Regions from separate parts of the Labilibaculum euxinicum genome, predicted to be linked through region 1. Evidence: riboswitches for the same ligand, from Rfam matches in the RefSeq annotation. Region 1 holds a riboswitch; the other holds the start of a gene.

Region 1 (4,284 bases):
AAAAAATTAAGAAGTATATCTAATTACCGGATTGTTTTTTGTTAATCAGTGGTGTTTTTGTAAATTCGAATTTTGCAATAGAATATACATGATTGTATTCAGCAATCTATATCAATTCATTAAAGTTTATTATTATGTCATATATTGATCGTTGTCATGAATTAAAATTGGCCTTTGATGGAGGAGAGTCAGAGTTTGACGGGATGGAATTTAGAGAGTATCAATTTCATTCTTTAGCACACGATATTTTACCAGGTAAAACCAACTATTATTGTGAAAGTCATAAGTTGGATCTTATCGAGAACATGTTTGCCCAGAACGAAATTGGTAAAATACAGGATGATGTGCATATGAATGATGTTGTTGTTGAGGAAAATAAAAACTTCAGCTATAATATATTAAAACCAAAAGGGGATTGTAAAATAGAAAAACTAACATTTATCTTTCATGGCTTTAATGAAAAAACGTGGGATAAATATTTGCCGTGGGGACAAGCTATTTGTGAGAAAACACAGAGCGCAGTTGTCTTTTTTCCGATCGCATTTCATATGCAGCGTGCACCAAAGCATTGGAGCGATAAAAAGGCAATGTTTGAATTGAGTAAAAAACGAAAAGCACAATTTCCAAATATTATTGGTTCCTCATTATCGAATGTAGCCATCAGCATGCGGCTTCATTCCATGCCGCAAAGATTTATCTGGTCGGGTTTGCAAACTTATTACGATATCATTCAATTTATTGAAGAGTGTAAAAGCGGCAAGCATGAATTAATCGATAAGGATTTTAGTTTTGATATTTTTGCATACTCTATCGGAGGTTTTTTGGCTGAAATTCTGAAGTTAACAAACCACAAAAATTATTTTAGTGAAACAAAATTGTGTTTGTTTTGCAGTGGTGCTGTATTTAATCGTTTGTCTCCTGTTTCTAAATTTATTCTGGATAGTGAAGTTAATGTTACCTTGTATTCTTATTTGGTTGAGCATTTCAGCAGTTTTTTAAAGAAAGATAATCTTCTGCATCATTACATTGAAGAAGATCACATGGAAGGGAAGGTATTTCATACCATGTTGGAGTACAAGAATATGAGATATTTTAGAGAAGCTTTGTTTAAAAAAGCCGAAAATCAGATTTATGCGATTGCCTTAAAAGGAGATTCTGTTTTTCCGACTTACGAGATTGAAAATACCTTGAAAGGAGCCTCCAGAGATATTAATATTACTGTAGAAGAGCTTGATTTTCCATATTCATATTCACATGAAAATCCATTTCCAATGAATAAGGCAGAGTCTGTAAATATTGAAGAAAGCTTAGATCTTGTTTTTAGTAAAGTTTGTGATTTTTTGAATCAGGAATAAATCTGATTATCAAATTAAATTAATCCTTTTTTAATACAGGTTGAAATGAAAGAAAATCAGACAAATTCCAGTGCTCTTCTAATCATCGACATGCAAAAAGGCTCGTTTACGCCCGCAACTCCTCGTTATGACACAAAGGGAGTTGTGAAGCGAATCAATCAATTGGCCGCTGGATTTCGTGAATATGGGAATCCTGTAGTATACATACAGCACAATGGTTCGAAACAGAATTGTTTTGTGCCTGGTACAGAAGAGTGGGAAATTCTGGATGATCTAAACATTGCTGAATCTGATTTGGTTCTATATAAAACGGCGAATGATTCTTTTTATGAATCCGACCTTGAAGAGAAATTGAAAGAACTAAACGTGAGCGAATTGGTGATTACGGGATGTGCAACTGATTTTTGTGTAGAATCCACAATTCAATCTGCATTGATTAAGGATTTTAATATTACCGTAGTTAAAGATGCGCATACGACGGCGGATCGGCCCCATTTATCTGCAGAGAAAGTAATTGAACATTACAATTGGGTTTGGAGTGATCTGATTCCAACTAAAGGAAGGGTTGAAATTGTGGCAACCGCAGAGATCTTATTTAATACTTAGGAAATATGCGTTCTCAAGAGAGGATGGGTGATTTGTTAAGTACTGCACACAGAAGTCAAAATCATTTGTTTCTAATACATTCTATTGTAAAATATTAATACCTTTGTCGTGTCGTTAGGGGTGCTTGAGTATTTATTTGGGCTGAGACTTTACCCTTTTACCTGATCTGCATAATAGTAGCGTAGGGAAATGATTCGTCTGATTTTAACTTGCCTAAGTAATTAGATAGAACCGTTTCGTTATGTACGAGGCGGTTTTCTGTTTTTACAGCCTTTTGTTTTGCAGATAATTATTACTAATTATTTGACTAATTAAAAATAACAAATGAGTTCTAAATTTAATAAGTACGCATCAGATTATGATGCGTGGTTTCTCGAAAATGAAAATGTATTGTATTCTGAAGTAAAACTTGTTGCCCATTTTCTTGAAAATGCAGGAGATATATTCTCTGTTGGTTGTGGAAGTGGCTTGTTCGAAACAATTCTTGAAAAAGAATTCAATATTTCGATAAAAAATGGAATTGAACCTTCGGAAGGAATGGCTGATATCGCTAGGAAACGTGGACTTAATGTGGACATAAGCACTGCGGAGGAGATGGAGTTAGGTAAGGAAAACTACGATACAATTTTGTTTAATGGTACGCCAAGTTATATTAGCGATTTGCAAAAAGCATTTAATAAATCTTACGATGCTCTACGTCCAGATGGTAAAATTGTAGTTATTGATGTTCCTAAAGAAAGTTCTTATGGAGTTTTGTATAATCTGGCAAAAGCGTTAGGCACTTGGGAACACCCATTATTGGAAGGAGTTCATCCAAGAAACCCTTATCCTATTGAGTTTGTGAAAGCCGCTAATTGGAGAACTACTGCAGAAAAGGTGGATATGTTGAAGAAATCCAATTTTAATAATCTTCAATTTGCTCAGACATTAACCAAACACCCCTTAAATTCCAATCTGGTGGCTGAAGAACCAATTAACGGATTTGATTGTGGTGATTATGTAGCTATTTGTGCAATTAAAAACTAATCGGTTATGAAAATGGGTAATAAATTAATTGAAAATTTATCTGCTATCAGAGAGCAAGCTCCTTTGGTTCATAATATTACTAATTTTGTAGTGATGAATACGACTGCAAATGCTCTGCTCGCTATTGGTGCTTCTCCAGTAATGGCACATGCCTTGCACGAAGTGAAAGATATGGTAAATATTGCTTCAGCATTGGTAATTAATATGGGTACTTTATCGGAAGAATGGGTCGAATCCATGATTATTGCAGGTGAAAAAGCCCGGGAAAGAAAAATACCAGTTGTATTCGATCCTGTAGGTGCAGGTGCAACGCCTTATCGAACATCGAGTGCTTTGCGAATAATTGAAACGTGCAAGCCTAATATAATAAGGGGAAATGCTTCCGAAATAATGGCTTTAGTTGATCAAACAATGCTTACGAAAGGAGTTGATAGTTCTGTGGCTGCGGATGTTGCTTTAGAATCAGCTAAAATTTTGGCATCTGGAAACAATTGTGTTGTTGTTATAAGCGGTGAGATTGATTTTATTACTGATGGAATAAAAGTTGAATCGGTTGGTTTTGGGAATCAATTGATGGCCAAAGTTACTGGAATGGGATGCACAGCTACAGCAGTTTTGGGTGCATTTGCTGCAACAAATCCCAATACATTTCAGGCGGCAGTATTTGGGATGATGGTGATGGGAATTACTGGTGAATTTGCTGCATCTAAGTCTAATGGACCGGGAAGTATGCAAATGCATTTTATTGATTGTCTGTACAGTTTATCTGAAATAGAAATTGAAAAAGCAACTTGTACTTTACAATGAGAACGGAAGATCTAAAATTGTATCTCGTTACTGACAGTGACCTTGCAAATGGGAAACCTCTTGCAGAGATTATTGAAGCTGCCATTAAAGGAGGCGTGAGTATGGTACAAATTCGCGAAAAGAATTCGACGACTAGAGAATTCTATGAGTTGGTAATGTCGGTAAAGCACATTTTAAAAGTTTACAATGTACCGTTAATTGTTAATGATAGGTTGGATATTGCCTTGGCTGTTGATGCGGATGGTTTACATATAGGACAGAGTGATTTGCCCTATAAGGAAGCTAGAAAAATTCTAGGATTTGATAAGATCATTGGATTATCAGTGGAGAGTATCGAACAGGCAAGAGAGGCAAATGATTTGGATGTAGATTATATTGGTTTATCGCCTGTCTTTTCGACACAAACAAAGAGCGATATTGCTAAACCACTTGGGCTTGATGGGATAAAGGAGATTGCTTCTTTTTCAAAACATCCATGCGTGGCTATTGG
Region 2 (4,284 bases), 1.9 Mb from region 1:
TCCACCTCTTTTAGTTTCCTTCGTACCAATTGAAAATTATCGAGAAACTTTTTCACTTTTTCTTCATTTTTAGAAGTGATATCGGCTTCGCATAATTTCATTAGTTGATCTACATCATCGCCGGCATCAAACAGCAATCTTCGGATTGCAGAATCGGTAACCACCTCTTGTGCCAATACGATGGGACGCATATGAAGAAGTACCATTTTCTGAACAAATTTCATTTTCTCGTTCAAGGGTAATTTCATTTTCTTAAAAATACCAGGCACCATTTTCTCGCCAATAAAATTATGAGCATGAAACGTCCATCCAATTCCATCCACAAATCTCTTGGTATTCGGTTTGGCAATATCGTGCAGTAAAGCCGACCATCGCAACCAAAGATTATTTGATTTTGGAGCTAATTGATCAAGAACCTCAAGTGTATGGTAGAAATTGTCTTTATGACTGATTCCTTTTCTGGTTTCCCGTCCTTTTAGTCTAACAAATTCAGGAAATATTAATTTTAACAAGCCTGTTTCATCCAGCAGCTTAAATCCGATAGAAGGTTTATCTGAAAGAATTATCTTATTTAATTCCTCGATAATTCTTTCTTTTGTGATGATATTAATTCGATCCTTATTGGTGCGAATAGCTTCAAGAGTTTCCTTCGATATTGTGAAATTAAGTTGGGTCGCAAAACGTATTGCCCTCATCATTCGCAAAGGATCATCAGAGAATGTTATTATTGGTTCCATTGGTGTTTTAATGATTTTATTATTTAAATCATTAATTCCATTAAATGGATCGAGCAACTCTCCAAAATTATTCTGATGCAGGCTAAGAGCTAAAGCATTAATGGTGAAGTCCCGTCTTTTTTGATCATCTTCGAGTGTGCCGTCTTCAACAATAGGGTTTCTGGAATCCCGATTGTAAGATTCTTTTCTGGCACCAACAAATTCAATTTCCAGATCTTTGTACTTTAGCATTGCCGTTCCATAGTTCTTAAAAACAGAAACTTTTGATATGCCGGCTTCTTTTGCTGCTTTTTGGGCTAGTTCAATACCGCTTCCAATAACTACAATATCAATATCTTTTGATTCCCGGTGTAAAAATAAATCTCTTACAAAACCTCCAATTACATAACTCTCGAGATTTTCACGGGTTACAATTTTGGAAATAATTGAAAATATAGGGTGTTTTAAATGTTCTTTCACTTTACTTTTTTTCAAACAGTTTACTCTAAATCATGTGCTTCAGGAGCCTAAAATCATAAATCCCTGATTCATTGCGCTGACAAAATTACAATTATTTAGATGGAATCTATAAAAACAAGCATTTTTTGAATCTGGCACACAAATTGTAAGATGTAAATATATATATTTATACATGTAAAATGATTGTGTTATTTTAATATTATAAGTTATGGTAGAACATTTGACAGTAGAGACATTTAAAGCGAAAGTATTTAATTTCGAAGAAAATAAAGATTGGAAGTTTGAAGGGAACCGACCTTGTTTGGTTGATTTTTATGCGGATTGGTGTGGTCCATGTAAAGCTGTTGCTCCTATTTTAGAGGAATTACAGGAAGAGTATGGTGATAATCTGGATATTTACAAGATTGACACTGAAAAAGAACGTGAGTTGGCATCAATGTTTGGAATTCAGAGTATTCCCTCTTTGTTGTTCATTCCTACAGATGGGCAGCCACAAATGTCACAGGGTGCTATGTCAAAAGAATCCTTTAAGCAGGCGTTTTCCGAAGTTCTTGGTGTAGGTGAATAATATTTGAGACTTAAAGTTTTGTTAAAGCTCCTGAATAATAATGATGGTTTTGAAAAAAGTATCATTTTTGTAAGAGAGTAATAATAAAAAAAGAAGTTGAACTAGGGGGTGTTCTTTTGTTGGGTTACCTTTGTAAAGAAACAAAGATGAAACGCGCCATGAGAAGACTTTTCTCACACATGAGGATGACTAAGTTGGCGAGTTCTCCCGAAACAAGTTCGGGACAGGCTATTTGGCAATAAAAAACAAATTTAGACACATGAAAAAAATATTTTTTGCATTTTTTGTAACAATGATAAACTTAAGTGCATTTTCCCAGGCAGCAAATGAAGTCATCCACTTGGATGATAATAGTTTTAAGGAGAAGGTATTTGATTTTACAAATAGTAAAGAATGGAATTTTAAGGGGGATAAACCTGTAATCGTTGATTTTTATGCAACATGGTGTGGTCCGTGTAAACGTGTTGCGCCTGTGCTTGAGGAGCTTCAAAAGGAATATGGCCAGGACATTCAGATTTACAAAGTTGACACCGATAAATCGCCAATGGTTTCCGGGGCATTTGGAATTAAAAGCATACCAAGTTTTTTGTTTATTCCTGTTAAAGGAAAGCCAACAATGGCACAGGGAGCTTTACCAAAAGAAACATTCGTAAAAGCTATAAAGGATGTTTTGGGTGTTAATGCACCTGAATCAATTAAATAGGGTTGAAAAAAGAAAGTTTAGGTTTTAGAAAGAGCCGGCATTTAGCCGGCTCTTTTGTTTTTGAACTATTTCCGATTACCTTTGTCGCAAAATCACAGTGGGGTGCCTTAAATAACAGGCTGAGATCATACCCTTTAAACCTGATCCGGATAATGCCGGCGTAGGGAAAATTGCGAATTAACTTTTCGCTAACCTGATCTTATTACAACCTCATTGCAATATATTATTAACGTTTTAACTTATAAACAATGTTTACAAGAAAGATGAACTGTGTTTTGCGCAGAGCTGCAGTGTTAATTTTATTGCAATTTGTATGTTTTATCGGATTCTCTCAACTTACCGTAACTGGTAAAGTTACCGATAAAGCAGGAAAAGCACTTCCGGGTGCCACAATAGCAGTAAAGGGAACTTATTTAGGAACCGTTGCCAGTTCGAATGGTACATACAGGTTTCAGAATTTAAAAGAAGGAAACTACAGTTTTGTGGTTTCATTTTTGGGTTATGAAAGTGCTCAAAAAGAAGTGAAGCTGGCTAAGTCAGAAGAAATTGACTTTAATTTGGAAGCATCTGCCATTATGGCCGATGAGGTTCTTGTTGCTGCTACCCGTGCAGATCGTAAAACACCAGTAGCTCTCACCAATGTGAAAAAGGACGAAATTGTTGCTCGAAATTTAGGGCAGGATATTCCCATGATTTTATCGTCTACACCTTCGTTTGTAACGACATCGGATGCCGGATCGGGAGTTGGTTATACTGGATTTAGAGTAAGAGGAACTGATGCGAATCGAATTAATGTAACCATTGATGGTATTCCTTTGAACGATTCTGAATCTCATGGTGTTTATTGGGTAAATATGCCTGATTTTGCATCTTCGGTAGAAGATATTCAAATTCAGCGTGGAGTGGGTACATCTACGAATGGAGCAGCTGCTTTTGGTGCAACAGTAAATCTTCAAACTTCGAAAGTTGCTTCGGAAGCATATGCTGAAATTGCAAGTTCTGCCGGATCATTTAATACGTTTAAAAATACGGTTAAAGTTGGAACAGGACTAGGAAAGAATGGATTTTCTTTCGATGCACGTTTATCTAAAATTACTTCTGATGGTTACATTGATAGAGCGAAAACTGATTTGCAATCTGTTTTTCTTTCAGGAGGATACTATGGCGAAAAAACAAGTATTAAAGCCAATTTTTTTGCAGGAAAAGAGCAAACTTATCAAGCATGGAATGGTGTTCCTAGTGTGAGATTAAACAATGATGAGGCTGGAATGCAGGAATATGCAGATAACTGGTTACTAAGTCAGGAGGCTGTTGATTTTATGAAAGCTTCAGATAGCAGAACTTACAATTTGTATACCTACAAGAATGAAACCGATAATTATTGGCAGAAACATTCGCAATTATTCTTAACTCATTTGTTATCAGAAAACACAAAACTGAATATTGGCTTGCATTATACGCATGGTGAAGGATACTATGAGCAGTTTAAACCAAACGATAAATTGAGTAAATATGGATTAGATCCAATTGTAATTGGAAGTGAAAGTATCACCAAAACAGATGTGATCAGAAGAAAATGGTTGAATAATGATTTTTATGGAACTGTTTTTTCTTTGAGTCATTCTTTCTCTACTGTTGATTTGGTTTGGGGTGGTGCTTTGAATAAATATGAGGGTGATCATTATGGTAAAATTCGTTGGATGAAAAATGCCGGTGATACTTTCCTTGATCATGAGTATTATTCAAGTACAGGAACCAAAACAGATTACAATACATATTTAAAAGCCAACATTGCAATCTCCGAACAGTTTAGCATT

Evidence for each region. Region 1 has a riboswitch for thiamine pyrophosphate ahead of ACY0M5_RS14010 (class I SAM-dependent DNA methyltransferase). Riboswitches for the same ligand answer to the same signal wherever they lie in the genome.
Region 2: it holds a riboswitch for thiamine pyrophosphate, as region 1 does, so the genes downstream of both, ACY0M5_RS06715 (TonB-dependent receptor) here and ACY0M5_RS14010 (class I SAM-dependent DNA methyltransferase) in region 1, are expected to answer to the same signal.

The regions. Positions count from the first base shown of each region.
Region 1 covers NZ_OY782756.1:3,494,975-3,499,258, reverse strand. The annotation lists gene ACY0M5_RS14020 (DUF6051 family protein) at 135-1,355, shown strand; gene ACY0M5_RS14015 (cysteine hydrolase family protein) at 1,401-1,961, shown strand; TPP riboswitch at 2,068-2,166, shown strand; gene ACY0M5_RS14010 (class I SAM-dependent DNA methyltransferase) at 2,286-2,987, shown strand; gene thiM (hydroxyethylthiazole kinase) at 3,000-3,794, shown strand; gene thiE (thiamine phosphate synthase) at 3,791-4,284, shown strand, end outside.
Region 2 covers NZ_OY782756.1:1,588,787-1,593,070, forward strand. The annotation lists gene ACY0M5_RS06700 (CCA tRNA nucleotidyltransferase) at 1-1,211, opposite strand, end outside; gene trxA (thioredoxin) at 1,405-1,764, shown strand; gene trxA (thioredoxin) at 2,024-2,467, shown strand; TPP riboswitch at 2,556-2,652, shown strand; gene ACY0M5_RS06715 (TonB-dependent receptor) at 2,716-4,284, shown strand, end outside.